2 regions of the Cedecea neteri genome follow, and region 1 is predicted to be linked to the other one. Evidence: predicted binding sites of a transcription regulator. Region 1 holds the regulator's gene; the other holds the start of a gene.
The links. The regulator Fur, encoded in region 1, represses iron uptake genes when iron is present. The targets are predictions, from matches to a motif close to ATAATAATGAGAACNACTATCAA.

Region 1 (8,083 bases):
AAGGCCAGATCGAATTTGTCGCGCAGCGCCAGCAGGCCCGCCATCGCACATTCGGAGGAGCAGTCCATACGGATTGCGCCGTCTTTATCCAGGTGCATGAAGCGGAAAGTCTGGTCGACCTGATCGTTCACGATGGTCAGATCAAGGTTGTAGTGCTTCGCGATACGGTGCCAGTACTCGATCCCGGAACCGCCGAGAGGATCAACCCCCAGCTTCAGGCCCGCTTTTTGAATCGCGGCCATGTCGACGATATCCACCAGCCCTTCGATGAACGGCTGAACCAGATCCTGCGCCTGAACGTGGCCGCTTTCCCAGGCTTTATCCAGCGTAATACGCTTCACGCCTTTCAGGCCGTCGGCCAGCAGTGCGTTAGCGCGATCTTCAACCACTTTGGTGACGTTGGTATCAGCCGGGCCACCGTTTGGCGGGTTGTACTTGATGCCGCCGTCGTCCGGTGGGTTATGGGATGGCGTGATCACAATCCCGTCCGCCTGAGCGCCGCCCTTTTGGTTATGCACCAGGATGGCGTTAGAAATCGCAGGCGTTGGCGTATAGCCGTTATCCTGCTGCACAATGACGTCCACGCCGTTGGCGGCCAGCACTTCCAGCACGGAGATAAACGCAGGTTCGGACAGCGCGTGGGTGTCTTTGCCCACATAGCACGGGCCGGTGATCCCATTCTTCGCGCGTTCTTCAGCGATAGCTTGCGCAATCGCCAGAATATGAGGTTCGTTAAAGCTATGCCGTGCTGCACTGCCGCGGTGGCCGGAGGTCCCGAATTTCACCGCGTGTTCGCTATTCCCCACCACTGGCTTAAGCACGTAATACTGCGCCGTAAGCTGGGCTACGTTAATCAAGTCGCTCTGTTGTGCAGGTTGGCCCGCACGATCGTGGTTAGCCATTGGCTCTTCCTTACTGACGCCAGGTTTTTAAATAGTGCCGCAAACCTTTTCAATCAGCTCCGCAGGGAACTGCATTGACTGCATGATGTGTTCGATCATGCTGCATTTACGACCAGTATTCGTATTGGTGATCACCCAGTATGGGGTGCCCGGAACATGCTTGGGCTTGGTTTGATTGCCGTTTGCCAGCAGCGTTTGCTCATCGCCAGCAAAATAGACGCGGGTGCGGCCATGCAGCGATTCAGTGGCTTCACCGAAGGTTTTTGCATCCAGCTGATACAGCGTGGACAACACCATCATAAAGCGGTTTACGGCTTTATTCTGGGCAGCGTACTCATCGGAAAGCAGCAGCTCACGAACGGCACGCACGCGGTTGCGAGCGGTGTTCGCAGGTTTTTCTTCAACAACGGGAGCCGCAGCGCGCTCAGGCGCGGCTGGCGTAGAAGTGGCTGCTGGTGTTTGCCCGGCGGTAAATTTAAGCATACGCCGTAAAATGTCTGACGCGCTCTCGCCGATGTGTTTGGTCTGGCTGGCAATATAGCGGTAAAGCTCGTCATCAACTTCGATTGTTTTCATCTTAATCCAGTGCGATATCTTTTCTGAATACAAGTCGTTGGGATTATAGGGTCAAATCCCAACAGCGAACAGGAGAGGCGACTCAAAGTCAGAGTAAACTGAATATTTGCCGCACGCCCGCGAGAATGCCAACATGATACCCTAACCAAACGAACCAAAATAAAGAACTTTGCCATGAAATTAAATGCTCGCCTGCAAACTGCGCAACAATTGAATAGCAATTCCCCTATCGTACTGATTCACGGCCTGTTCGGCAGCCTGGATAACCTGGGCGTTCTGGCGCGGGATCTGGGTAAAGATCATGCGTTGCTGCAGATCGATCTGCGCAATCACGGGCTGTCGCCGCGCAGCGATGATATGAGCTATGCCGCAATGGCCGGGGACGTTCTGGACACGCTGGACGAATACGGCATCGAGAAAGCGACGTTTATTGGCCATTCTATGGGCGGCAAAGTGGTGATGGCGCTTACCGCAATCGCCCCTCAACGTATTGATAAGCTGGTGATGATAGATATTGCGCCGGTTAATTATCAGGTTCGCCGCCACGACGAAATTTTCGCGGCTATTCGCGCGGTCACCGAAGCGGGCGTAAAAACTCGCCAGCAGGCGGCGCAAATCATGCGCGACCACATAGCTGAGGAAGGCGTCATTCAGTTTCTGCTGAAATCCTTTGCTGACGGCGAGTGGAAATTCAACGTGCCGGTGCTTTGGCAGCAATACGAAAATATCGTTGGCTGGCAGCCTGTCCCGGCCTGGCCACATCCTGCGCTATTTATTCGCGGCGGGAATTCTCCTTACGTTGATGAAAGCCACCGCGAGGCGCTGTTAAGTCAGTTCCCGCAGGCCCGTGCTCACGTCATCGCTGGAGCGGGTCATTGGGTTCATGCGGAAAAACCGGATGCCGTTTTACGGGCGATCCACCGATTTATCGACGCAGAGTAGAAAAACTGATTAAAAACAGACCGACCGGGCAGTTGAAGTCGCTAACGCGTTGGCGGGAATGGCGCGCTGATGTATGATGGCGCGCTTAATTGCACCGGCACCCTGCCCCTGCAGCCAGAATTTCCTGTCAGTATTCTAATCATGGCAAAAGAACAAACGGACCGTACTACATTAGATCTGTTCGCGGACGAGCGTCGCCCCGGGCGGCCGAAAACTAATCCGCTCTCGCGCGATGAGCAATTGCGTATCAATAAGCGCAATCAGCTGAAGCGCGATAAAGTGCGTGGTTTGAAGCGAGTTGAGCTAAAACTGAACAACGAGGCGGTCGATGCCCTCAACCAGCTGGCTGACGCCCGTAACATCAGCCGTAGCGAACTGATCGAAGAGATGTTGCTCGAGCAGCTTAAAAATCTCGGGTAACACCTTCAGCCGCCCTACGGGTTATCTGAAATCTCAAAAGGGTGAGCAAAACCATGTTGCAGACTGTGCACCCGGGCGTGATAGCTGTTTCCGCTGCTGGGGCTGTTCTGCTATGATTGCCCTATACGTGGGCATTGAACGGCCAGCATACTATTAAGTTTCAAGAGGTTATTTTACTCATGGCAATCGTAGGCATTTTTTTCGGCAGCGACACCGGTAACACCGAAAATATCGCGAAAATGATTCAAAAACAGCTCGGTAAAGACGTTGCTGAGGTGCATGACATTGCTAAAAGCAGCAAAGAAGATCTCGAAGGTTTCGACATTCTGTTGCTCGGCATCCCGACCTGGTACTACGGTGAAGCCCAGTGCGACTGGGATGACTTCTTCCCTACTCTTGAAGAAGTCGATTTCAACGGCAAACTGGTTGCGCTGTTCGGCTGCGGCGACCAGGAAGACTACGCGGAATACTTCTGTGATGCGCTGGGGACCATTCGCGACATCATCGAACCACGCGGCGCGGCGATTGTCGGCCACTGGCCAACCGCTGGCTACCACTTTGAAGCCTCCAAAGGCCTGGCGGATGACGACAACTTTGTCGGCCTTGCCATCGATGAAGATCGCCAGCCGGAGCTGACCGCTGAGCGCGTTGAGAAGTGGGTTAAACAGGTTTCTGAAGAACTGAATCTGGCCGATATCATTAACGCCTGATTTCCGTGGCGCAAATGCGATATTTGCGCCATCTTGATAGCTTGTAGCAATGAAAATAATTGCTACAAGTTTGTAACTTTCTCGTACATCCCTGTACAATGTCTTCCTGATAGCTTGGCTGATAATTACTGTAAATGGCGACGCCGCCACGATTTTTCAGCCTTATTTTGCACCATACTTGCGGTTCCCATTTAGAAGTAGCAGTTCTATAATGAGACGCATTACTCTTTACGCTCACTGCAGTTTGAGCGAATCGTTAAGCAACAGGACACTTTCCGCATGACTGACAACAATACCGCATTAAAGAAGGCCGGCTTGAAAGTCACGCTTCCGCGATTAAAAATCCTCGAAGTGCTGCAAGAGCCGGTAAATCATCACGTCAGCGCGGAAGACTTATATAAACGTCTGATCGACATGGGCGAAGAAATTGGCCTGGCGACCGTCTATCGCGTGCTGAACCAGTTTGATGATGCAGGGATCGTGACCCGTCATAATTTTGAAGGCGGCAAATCCGTTTTTGAACTGACCCAACAGCATCACCACGATCACCTGATCTGCCTCGACTGCGGGAAAGTGATCGAGTTCAGCGATGATTCTATTGAATCACGCCAGCGTGAAATCGCCACACGCCACGGTATCCGCCTGACTAACCACAGCCTCTATCTTTACGGACACTGTGCTGAAGGCGACTGCCGCGAAGACGACACCGCCCACGATCCTAAATAAGTAATCCGCATTAATGAACGCTGCTTCGGTGGCGTTTAAAAGCAAAAACCGGCAGGTTTCCCTTGCCGGTTTTTTTATTGACTGAAAAAGGCTATCAGCTGTTATTGGCGCGAATCTCCTGCCAAATCTTATCGCAGCGCACCTTCACGGCTTCATCATTGCCCGTCTTTCTTGCCTGGATGCATTTCTGGTAATCCAGCACGTTCACCGTCTCTTTCTCAACAAACGCTTTGTGCTGTTTTTCCTGACGCAGTACGTTCAGCACGCTCTGGCAGGCTTCAATTTTATCCGGGTTGCCTTCCGCCGTGTTAATACAGGCGCTATAGGCTTGTTTCAGGCGCGAATCTTCCGGAGGAGCCGGAGGCTGAACACAGGCAGACAGCGTGAAAACAGCGGCGGTAACCAGTAAAATCTTTTTCATGTTCGATTCCTTATAAAAAACGGGCGCTTACGCGCCCGGTTTCACATCAGAAGATGGTGAACGGAGCAATCACGATGAACTTCACGTCACGCTCATCCTGGAACATGTTGCCGTAACCACCGCCCCAGCTTGGGATGTCGGAGTGGTTGTCGTACTGAGTGAAGTGCAGTTTGAACAGCGTGCCTTTCGCACGGCCTTCCTGCACGGTATACATGGCGTCGAGGCTGTAAGAAGACTCTTTGATCTTGTTGGAAGCGAGATCCTGACGATTACCGGAAGCATCAAGCGCCCATGTAGATGGTTTTGCATCCCACGCATAAACGTAAGAAGCACCGACTGCCCAACCCGGCAGGTTCCAGTTGCTCAGGTCATACATTGCACCGAAGAACACGGCTTTTTCACCGTTGGCGTTGAAGTCAGAGCGGTTATCCCACCACACATCCAGACGACCGTTGGAAGACGCGTAGGTTGGCGTCATACGCTGCAGGAAGTAACCCTGCTGGCCTTCTGCCTTCACCATGGTCCCTTCCAGACGCAGGTCGACCTGGCCAATTTTATAGCCAAATGTCAGCGCCTGGAGCCATGCGGTGCCATCGTAGATATCATTGATGGTGTTGTTCGCGGCTTTGTCACGGGTACCGTAGAACTGGTAGCTGGTGCTCAGCGGGCTGCCTGCAACGTCGAATTTGTAGCTGGCTTTAGCAAAGTACTGATCAACAAAGCCCTGAGCCTGACCGAATGCTGCTTCCAGAATCAGATCGTTTTTGAAGTCATACTTCGCGCCGATGGAGTGCAGGTAATCAACTTTGGTCTTTTTATCGTTCTGGTAGAACTTGTCGGTTTCAAGGTGCCATGGCGCCTTGTACTCGTTAGTCCACATGTAGGAGAAGCTCAGCGCACCGGCGTCGCCGTAATCGAATGCGGCACCCGCTTCAGCCCCCTGATAAGTACCAGGCATGAAGCTCCAGTGTGGTGCTAACAGCGTTTGGCCGGTTGGCTGAATGTAACCTGCGCGAGCCCAAACCGGGCCGTATTTGAATTTAGCCGCCGCTTTATAAAGGCTAATGCCACCTTTATCGCCGGAGTAGTCTTCGTCGTAGGTTTTATTTTTAGAGGAGAATGCGATTTCGTTCGGGTGGCCGCTGGCGCTGTCTTCGGCCATTTCGATGGCGGTGAAGGCGGCAATATCGAAACCAAACATATCGGCCGCATAGCCAGACTGGAAGTCGAGGTTGGCGTTCCAGGTTGAGTGCGACAGGTTAGTTTTGTACTTACCGTCGGACACATCTTTACGGTCACGTTCACGCTGCCAGTAATAGATGCCACCGGTTAGCGTAGAGTCATCAACAAAGCCCGCGGCGCTAGCCTGCGGAGCCACTACAAAGCCTGAAAGAGCGGTAACGCTTGCAATAGCAAGAGCAAGCGCACTACGTTTGCCACTAAACGTACGCATAGTTAAATTCCTCTTTGACGTAAAAATCATCGTCTGACGTGAAAAGCGCCAATGACGAAAAAAAGTAAAATTGCCTGACGGCTAAAAGCGGTTTTTGCCTAACACACCCGCATTACTGCTGCTCATAGACTATTTTTCGCGACGCGAATTATCAATGACTTTGTATCAGAGATTTCCTGGAGTATGACAGAGAGCACATAATCTATGTGCATTTGTAACAAAATTGCGCAGCAGATTATTAACCCTGATTACGATTGATTTTAAGAATAAAATTTCTTTGAGAGCGCTTTCATTATAAGCATCAGGAGATTACGGGGAAAAGATCATGTCGTTCGAGGAGGTATTCACGAAAAATGCAAATGAGAATTAATTCGCATCGCGAATGTGTACACAACGTTAATGGTCGGTAAGTAAAAAGAAAAAACGCCGCATTTAGCGGCGTTTTCATCAGGCAATAAACGGCTATTATTCGCCGATTTTAGCCCAGGTATCACGCAGGCCAACGGTGCGGTTAAACACCAGTTTTTCCGCCGTCGCATAGCGGCTGTCCAGGCAGAAGTAACCTTCACGCTCGAACTGATATGCCTTACTTTTTTCCGCGTTCTGCAGGCTAGGCTCAGCGAAGCCCTGGCGAATAACCAGGGAATCCGCATTGATGGTAGACAGGAAATCTTCCGCAGCCCCTGGATTCGCGACGCTAAACAAGCGATCGTACAGACGAATTTCAACCGGCAGCGCGTGTGCCGCACTCACCCAATGAATAACCCCCTTCACCTTGCGACCGTCTGCCGGATCCTTGCTCAGGGTTTCCGGATCGTAGGTGCAGTAAAGTTCGGTGATATTACCTTCTGCGTCTTTTTCTACGCGTTCGGCTTTGATCACATAGGCATTACGCAGGCGAACTTCTTTACCCAGCACCAGGCGCTTGTATTGCTTGTTTGCTTCTTCGCGGAAGTCAGCGCGATCGATATAGATCTCGCGGCTGAATGGTACTTCACGGCTCCCCATTTCAGGTTTGTTAGGATGATTCGGCATGGTGACCGTCTCTTCTTCACCTTCAGGGTAGTTAGTGATAATAACTTTTACCGGATCCAATACAGCCATTGCTCGCGGCGCATTCTCGTTAAGATCGTCACGGATGCAGGATTCCAGAGAAGCCATTTCAACGGTATTGTCCTGCTTGGTGACGCCAATGCGCTTACAGAACTCGCGAATGGATGCTGCGGTATAGCCGCGGCGGCGCAGGCCGGAAATAGTCGGCATACGCGGGTCGTCCCAGCCTTCTACAATCTTCTCGGTCACCAGCAGGTTCAGCTTACGCTTGGACATGATGGCGTACTCGAGGTTCAGGCGAGAAAACTCGTACTGGCGCGGATGGGCAGGGATGGTGATATTATCCAGCACCCAATCATACAGGCGGCGGTTGTCCTGGAACTCCAGGGTACACAGCGAGTGTGTAATGCCTTCCAGTGCATCAGAAATACAGTGGGTGAAGTCGTACATCGGGTAGATGCACCACTTGTTACCGGTCTGGTGGTGATCGGCAAATTTAATGCGATACAGCACCGGATCACGCATAACGATAAACGGCGAGGCCATATCGATTTTGGCACGCAGGCAGGCGGTACCTTCGGCAAACTCACCGTTGCGCATTTTCTCGAACAGCGCGAGGTTTTCCTCAACGCTACGATCGCGGAACGGGCTGTTTTTACCTGGCGCAGTCAGCGAGCCACGATATTCACGAATTTGTTCCGGGCTCAGCTCATCAACATACGCCAGCCCTTTATTGATCAGCTCAACGGCATAATTAAACAGCTGGTCAAAATAATCAGACGAATAACGCACGTTGCCAGACCAGTGGAAGCCCAGCCATTCAACGTCGTGCTTGATGGACTCTACGTATTCGATGTCTTCTTTTACCGGGTTTGTGTCA
Region 2 (8,083 bases), 1.9 Mb from region 1:
CCTTAATAGTGCGAAAAACACCGGGCAAGCCCGGTGTAAGTTTTGTATTAAGTCTAGTCGAAACTCAGGCGATCAAATCGTTAACCTGGATTCTCTTAGCGCGCGGCTTCGTAAATGCGGCGGCTAACGTCCAGCGTGATGTCCTGATGTTCGCCCAGCTTAGTCATCCCTTTTTCTTCCAGTTTCACCAGCAGAGCAGGGATGGAGCTGCCGTCCAGGCCGTAGGCGGACAGGCGAGTTGCAGTACCCATTTTCTCGAAGAAATTGCGGGTCGCTTCGATAGCCGCATCAATACGCTCTTCTTCGCTGCCGGAGGTGATGTTCCAGACGCGTTCTGCGTATTGCAGCAGTTTGGCGCGCTTCTCGTTACGTTTTTCATTCATCAGAGAAGGCAGAACCACCGCCAGCGTTTGGGCGTGATCCAGACCGTGCATTGCGGTCAGTTCGTGGCCCAGCATATGGGTCGCCCAGTCCTGCGGCACGCCAGCCCCGATCAGGCCATTCAGCGCCATCGTTGCAGCCCACATCACGTTCGCACGCACGTCATAGTTTTCCGGATCTTTCAGCGCTTTCGGGCCGTCTTCGATAAGCGTCAGCAGAATGCCTTCCGCAAAACGATCCTGAACTTTGGCGTTAACCGGGTAAGTCAGGTACTGCTCGATAGTATGAACAAAGGCATCCACCACGCCGTTAGCAACCTGTTTAGGTGGCAGGGTGTAGGTGTAAACCGGATCCAGAACCGCAAAGACAGGCTGTACGAAGTCAGACATAAACGCCTGTTTGTCGCCGGTAGAGCGGCGGGAAACTACTGCGCCTTTGTTGGACTCGGAGCCGGTTGCAGGCAGCGTCAGCACTGAACCCATCGGGATCGCGCTTTTCACGTCGTTACCGCGGGTCAGCAGAATGTTCCACGGATCGATATCTTGCGGATAATGCGCCGCAGCGGCGATGAATTTGGTGCCGTCGAGCACGGAGCCACCGCCGACTGCCAGCAGGAAAGTCACGTTTTCTTTACGCGCGATTTCCACGGCTTTCATCAGCGTTTCGTAAGACGGGTTAGGTTCGATGCCGCCAAACTCCAGCACGTCCAGGCCTTTCAGCGCGTCTTTCACCTGGTCCAGTACGCCAGTTTTAATCACGCTGCCGCCGCCGTAGGTGATCAGTACGCGAGCGTCCGCTGGGATCTGGTCACGCAGTTCTGCCAGGGAGCCTTTACCAAACAGGATGCGGGTTGGGGTATGAAGATTGAAGTTATTCATGATGGGTTTCCCGTTCGTTAGATGAGTCACATTGCTAAATCTGATGGCGCTTATTGTGGTCCGCCACTCTGTCTCTCTCAATGCATATTCCTGCCTTTGTCTTGCCTGTTTCTCCAAACGACTGGAGAAATTGCAAAATCCATCGCACACTGTAAGCCGGATGAAACGCGCCGTGGAGACGTAATAAATGAGCAGCCAGGCTATCTGCCAGCAACTGACTGAAAAGATTAATCAGCTAATTTTAAAGGAAAAAAAAGAGAATTTTTTCGATGGCGTACGGCTGATGTACGGCACCAAACCGATGGCTCGTACCCCGGTCATGTACGAGCCGGGCATTGTTTTTCTCTTTTCGGGTCATAAAACGGGTTACCTCAATGACCGCGTGTTCCGCTATGACGTCAATGAATACCTGCTTCTGACGGTGCCCTTGCCCTTCGAGTGCGAAACTTTTGCGACGGCCGACGTACCGCTCGCCGGGATGCGTGTGAAAGTGGATATCCAGCAACTGCAGGATTTGCTGATGGACATCGGCGAAGACGATCTCTTCCGTCCGCAGTCCTGTACCGACGGGATAAATTCTGCCGAACTGTCGGAAGAAATTCTTTGCGCAGCGGAGCGGTTGCTGGACGTATTGGATCGTCCTCTTGATGCCCGAGTCCTGGGCAAGCAGATTATCCGCGAGATCCTTTATCACGTTTTGACGGGGCCAAGCGGCGGGGCGCTACTGGCGCTGGTCAGCCGTCAGACCCATTTTAGCTTGATCAGTCGGGTGCTGCGTCGGATTGAAAATCAGTACACCGAAAACTTGTCGGTGGACCAGCTGGCAGCCGAGGCCAACATGAGCGTTTCGGCTTTCCATCATAATTTTAAGTCGGTGACCAGCACTTCGCCGCTGCAATACTTGAAAACTTACCGCCTGCATAAGGCAAGAATGTTAATGCTGCATGACGGTATGAAGGCAAGCGCGGCGGCTATCCGCGTGGGCTACGAGAGCGCATCTCAGTTTAGTCGGGAGTTTAAACGCTATTTTGGCGTGACGCCGGGGGAAGATATGGCGCGGATGCGCGTGATTTGATGAGGCAAAAACGGAGAGCGAATAAGTCGGGCTTATCCGCTCTTTCTTTATTAAGCGGGATTACGCGGCGCTAACCTTTTTTTTCAGTACCACAAACACCGTGCCGACCAGGCCCACAATCAGCAGAGCAACCGGCAAAATCATCAGGAAGGTCATCACCTGATCTTCATGGCGCTTAACAAAGGGGATCATGCTGAGCGCGTAGCCAAGGCTAATCACAACGCCCACCCACAGCAGGCCGCTTAGCCAGTTAAAGAACTGGAAACGGCGATTGCTGAGGCCGGAAATCCCCGCCATGGTAGGCAGCAGAGTACGAACAAAGGCCAGGAAGCGGCCCGCGAGCAGGGCCAGTAAACCGTGGCGATCAAACATTTGCGTGGCGCGCTGGTGGTACTGGGTTGGCAGCTGTTTAAGCCAGCCCTTCACCGTGCGGGTATTGCCGAGCCAGCGCCCTTGTAAATAGCTAAGCCAGCAGCCCAGACTGGCTGCGATGGTTAAAATCACCAGCGTCGGCACAAAGCCCATCACGCCTTTGGCGATAAGCGCGCCTGCAAGCAGCAACAGGCTGTCACCCGGCAAAAAGGAAGCGGGAAGCAGCCCATTTTCCAGGAACAGCGTCGCAAACATGACGCAATAGACAATGCCAATCACATGGGGGTCGGCAAGCGCGGCAAAATCATGATGCCAAAGCGCCTCGACAATATTTTGTATAACAGCCATAGGTATTCCTGTGGAACCGCTTATTGAGTTCGCCCTGAGTATTGCACCCGCAACTTAGGCTCACCTTAATTTCTACACATTGTACTGCTAAAATCTTCGCGACACCTTGATCCCAGGCTCAACAAAACGCCGATGATGGCAAAAAAACGGTCCACGGTTACCGATAAACGGAATTTTTAGGCAATACGCTGGAAACCCGTTTCCAGATCCGCAATCAGATCGTCCACGTTTTCCAGCCCAATGTGAAGGCGAACCAGGGTGCCGCTAAAGTCGACGCCGCCAGCCGGGCGGATTTCCGCCAGCTCTTCAGGCTGATTAGCGAGAATAAGCGATTCATAGCCACCCCAGGAATAGGCCATGCTGAAATACTCGAAATGATTGAGGTACTGTTCATACTCTTCATCACTCAGCCGCTTTTTCAGCACAAATGAGAACAGCCCGCTGCTGCCCGTAAAGTCACGTTTCCAATATTCATGCCCTTTGCTGCCGGGCAGTGCCGGATGATTCACGCGCTCAACCTGCGGATGCTGTGCCAGCCACTCGGCGACTTTTAAGCTGCTTTCATGATGCTGGCGCAGGCGAACACCCAGCGTGCGAATGCCGCGGCTGGTCATATACGCGGTGTCTGCATCCAGCATTTGCCCCATCAGATAGGCGTTTTCACGTAGCTGATCCCAACATCGGGCATTGGACACCGCGGTGCCGACCATCGCATCCGAATGGCCAATTAGATATTTGGTTCCCGCCTGAATGGAGATATCGATGCCGAACTCCAGCGCTTTAAACAGCACGCCAGCCGCCCAGGTATTGTCGATCATGATGATAGCGTCAGGAGCAACGCGCCTTACTGCCGTGACAATCGCCGGAATATCGTGGACTTCCATCGTAATGGAACCGGGGGATTCCAGAAAAACGACTTTGGTGTTCGGCTGAACCAGGTCGGCAATATCAGCACCAATCTCCGGCGCGAACCAGCTGGTGCTGACCCCGAGCTTTGAGAGAATTTTGGTGCAGAAATCCTGCGTTGGCTCATAGGCCGTTCCGGTAACCAGAACGTGATCGCCCTGTTCGACAAAGGCCAGAATCGTATTAGCCACCGCAGCGGCACCGCAGGGGAAGAGGGCACAGCCTGCGCCGCCTTCCAGTTCGCACATCGCTTCCTGCAACGAGAAATGGGTCAGCGTGCCGCGGCGGCCATAGAACAGTTCGCCCTTAGCGCGGTTGGCGGTGGCCTGCTTTTTGGCCTCAACGCTTTCAAAGACGAGGGAGGAGGCGCGCTGAATCACGCTGTTAACCGAGCCCTGAGTAAACTTCTTGCTGCGACCGGCGTTGACCAGCGCCGTTTCGATGTGTTTTTCCGCCATTTCCGCTTCCCCGTCTAACCATCTGGATGTCTGGACGTAAATTAACACAAAATGCGCAAAGGGCATCATGGCGTTTTTTCAGGTTGGCGAAAAAAGTCATCATTTCGCCAGGCGGGCGCTTTTCCTGCGTAAGCGCAAGGAATGCTTCAACAATTTCCGGCACTCTGTAAATACTAATGAGAACGACTATCAATTCGATAGTTTTTTGATATATTAGTCTCAGTTTTGACTTTTATTTCTCGCTGGAGCGTAAGACGTGACGAGTAATCTGATGCAGACGGATCTGTCCGTTTGGGGCATGTATCAACATGCTGACATCGTAGTGAAGATCGTGATGATTGGCCTGATTCTGGCCTCTGTTGTCACCTGGGCCATCTTTTTCAGTAAGAGCGTGGAGCTGATCACCCAGAAACGTCGCCTCAAGCGAGAGCAGCAGCAGCTGGCTAACGTGCGCTCCCTGAATGAAGCGAGCAGCGCGGCCGAAGCGTTTGACAGCAAAAGCCTGATCACGCTGTTAATCAACGAAGCCCAGAACGAACTGGAACTTTCAGCCGGCGTGGAAGATAACGAAGGCATTAAAGATCGTACCGGTTTCCGCCTTGAGCGCCGCGTGGCTGCCGTTGGGCGTCACATGGGACGCGGGAACGGTTTCCTGGCCACCATTGGTGCGATTTCACCGTTCGTCGGCCTGTTCGGGACCGTTTGGGGCATCATGAACAGCTTCATCGGTATTGCCCAGTCCCAGACCACTAACCTGGCGGTAGTTGCCCCGGGCATCGCAGAGGCGTTGCTGGCGACGGCAATCGGCCTGGTCGCCGCTATCCCGGCGGTCGTTATCTATAACATCTTCGCGCGTATGATCGGCAGCTACAAAGCGACCCTCAGCGACGTTGCCGCTCAGGTTCTGCTGCTGCAAAGCCGCGATCTGGACCTGGATGGTACCGCTCAGCCGCGTCCGGTGCGTAATACCCAGCAACTGCGAGTAGGTTAATGCCCCATGGCAATGCGTCTGAACGAAAACCTCGATGACAATGGTGAAATGCACGAAATCAACGTTACGCCGTTTATCGACGTGATGTTGGTGCTGCTGATCATCTTCATGGTGGCGGCGCCGCTGGCAACGGTGGACGTGAAGGTTAACCTTCCGGCCTCCAGCAGTGAACCACAGCCACGCCCTGAGAAGCCGGTTTACCTGTCGGTGAAAGCCGATCATTCGATGTTTATCGGTAATGACCCGGTAACCAAAGAGTCGATGGTCAACGCGCTGATTGCCGCGACCGAAGGGAAAAAAGACACCACCATTTTCTTCCGCGCGGACAAAACGGTGGACTACGAAACGCTGATGGACGTGATGGATACGCTGCACCAGGCAGGGTATCTGAAGATTGGCCTGGTCGGCCAGGAAGTCACTAAAGCGAAGTAAGCGGTAGTGACCCTCACCCTAACCCTCTCCCAGAGGGAGAGGGAATAAACCATGTTCCCCGTACCTGTTTCCCCCCTCGCCCCTTTGGGGAGAGGGAATAAACCATGTTCCCCGCACCTGTATCCTCCCTCGCCCCTTTGGGGAGAGGGAATAAACCATGTTCCCCGCACCTGTATCCTCCCTCGCCCCCTTGGGGAGAGGAGCGTCACCGCACCTGTTTCCCCCCCGCCCCTTTGGGGAGAGGGCCGTCCCCGCACCTGTTTACTCCCTCGCCCCTTTGGGGAGAGGGCCGGGGTGAGGGGAAACAGATCGACGGGTGAACGGAGCATTCATCCAGCACAGCAAAGAGCATTTGTACTGCTGTAGGGATTAGATCACAGCGTAGAACTCTTCCAGGTCTTCTCTGCAAGACCACGGGTCATCGACAGCGTCTGCGCTTCCTGCTCTTTCAGGCGCTGATAATGCCCTTCCAGTCGCTTAAGAATCTGCTCTTTAAGCTTCGGATGATGGCTGAGGATCTCTTCCAGCACCGCCCCATACACCTCTTCTTTAGCGCGCCACGGGAAGATTTCACGGCGGTTCATCCACTTCAGGTCGATAAGCGCCGAAGTAATATCCGTAACTTCCTGCGTATTACGGGTGATGTTTTCGTTCTTAAGGCGAACCAGAATTGCTATATTTTTACTTAACGTAAATTCATGGTCTTTATTTTCATCAGCGCTAATTAACACTGGCTGTTTTTTTATAGGTTCTGCCATAGCACTACTCCTCAATTGAATAGCATAACGGCCAGGGCTTTTCTTGAGTCATTTGATTAACCCAAATTTCCTGTTCCTTGCTACTCACCCAGGCGGTTTTGTCTTCGATAAGCATCTGCAAATCGGCGGCACTAATAAGTTCTTTTTCAACCAGTTCGCCAATCAGGGCGTGTAACGCCTCTATCCTAACCGCACACAGCAACCGCTCTTTAATATGACGATCGGTTTCCTCAAGCAGGCGGTTTTTGGCCTGCCCGGCATAATGACCGCCGCTCAGGATGTTTTTTTCCAGCGTTAAAATCTTATCCTGAACGACTTCCGGCGTGGTACTATTTTCAGCTTCTGCAGGGAGCGTTGGCGGTGCAACAACGGGATAGCGCCGTGGTAAGAAGTGTTCAGGCAGCATCGAATGTGATCCTTTGAAATCGGTTCAATATTCAGGTTCAGAGATTCGCGATATGATGCCTCAATTCTAAAATAAAAAAAACAGGAGTTTCTTATGCACAGCATATTTTATTCTATTGTCACAATTTTGATTTTGTTATGCGCCGTGCTGGTTATGCGCAAAGAATTTAGTGCCTCAAATAATAAAAAAAATCGTGCCTCGGGTGAAATACAACCCTTCACCACCAGTGAAGAACGGGAAGATTATTTTGGCATGTTGATGTCTAAAATTACGCCCAGCTATTATTGGCGTATTAACAGTGAGTATATTGACTTCACTCACGCGACTATTAAAAAAATGCGTATCGATGAACTGACTTCTCAGCCGGTTTTATTTAGCGCCCAGCGTCGCTGCAGTGATTTAAATTCGGCGGTATATAAATATTATGACAACATTAAAAAACGCTGTGCCGAGGGCGAGCAGGTGCCATTGTCGGATATTGAAGTACTGAACCTGCGTCAGTGTTTTAACGAGTTTAGCCGCGACGCTTACCCTGAGCTGGTAGCGCTGGTATGGCCGCAGTACCAGCGCCCTGAGATCGACCTGAAAAGTGTTTAAGGCCTGCAATGCAGGTCACTCTTAAACACCGGAATTCGCTATAATGACGCCCTTTTGATATTTCCAGACAGGACATTATGGAACGTTTTATTGAGAATGCGATGTACGCCTCGCGCTGGCTTCTGGCTCCGGTTTACTTCGGGTTATCTCTGGCCCTGCTTGCGCTGACGGTGAAGTTTTTCCAGGAGATCATTCACGTTCTCCCGAATATCTTCTCGATTGCGGAAGCTGACTTAATTCTGACGCTGCTCTCGCTGGTGGATATGGCGCTGGTCGGCGGCCTGTTGGTTATGGTGATGTTTTCCGGCTATGAGAACTTTGTCTCGACGCTGGATATTTACGAAGGCAAAGAGAAACTAAGCTGGCTGGGGAAAATGGACTCCGGCTCGCTGAAGAATAAAGTCGCCGCATCCATCGTGGCCATCTCTTCTATCCATCTGCTGCGTATTTTTATGGACGCTAAAAACGTGCCGGACAACAA

Region 2: a site for Fur is predicted at 4,589-4,611, ahead of exbB (tol-pal system-associated acyl-CoA thioesterase). Genes of this name have one in related genera too.

The regions. Positions count from the first base shown of each region.
Region 1 is NZ_CP009459.1:2,300,318-2,308,400, reverse strand. Features, by position in the region: gene pgm (phosphoglucomutase (alpha-D-glucose-1,6-bisphosphate-dependent)) at 1-902, opposite strand, end outside; gene seqA (replication initiation negative regulator SeqA) at 930-1,478, opposite strand; gene ybfF (esterase) at 1,653-2,420, shown strand; gene ybfE (LexA regulated protein) at 2,562-2,840, shown strand; gene fldA (flavodoxin FldA) at 3,020-3,550, shown strand; gene fur (ferric iron uptake transcriptional regulator) at 3,830-4,276, shown strand; gene chiQ (ChiQ/YbfN family lipoprotein) at 4,371-4,697, opposite strand; gene chiP (chitoporin ChiP) at 4,744-6,150, opposite strand; gene glnS (glutamine--tRNA ligase) at 6,616-8,083, opposite strand, start outside.
Region 2 is NZ_CP009459.1:428,548-436,630, reverse strand. Features, by position in the region: gene yqhD (alcohol dehydrogenase) at 96-1,259, opposite strand; gene LH86_RS02055 (AraC family transcriptional regulator) at 1,447-2,334, shown strand; gene yghB (DedA family general envelope maintenance protein YghB) at 2,395-3,054, opposite strand; gene metC (cystathionine beta-lyase) at 3,231-4,418, opposite strand; gene exbB (tol-pal system-associated acyl-CoA thioesterase) at 4,675-5,409, shown strand; gene exbD (TonB system transport protein ExbD) at 5,416-5,841, shown strand; gene LH86_RS02030 (hypothetical protein) at 6,216-6,599, opposite strand; gene LH86_RS02025 (hypothetical protein) at 6,604-7,005, opposite strand; gene LH86_RS02020 (ESA_00282 family adhesion-associated protein) at 7,099-7,602, shown strand; gene LH86_RS02015 (TIGR00645 family protein) at 7,680-8,083, shown strand, end outside.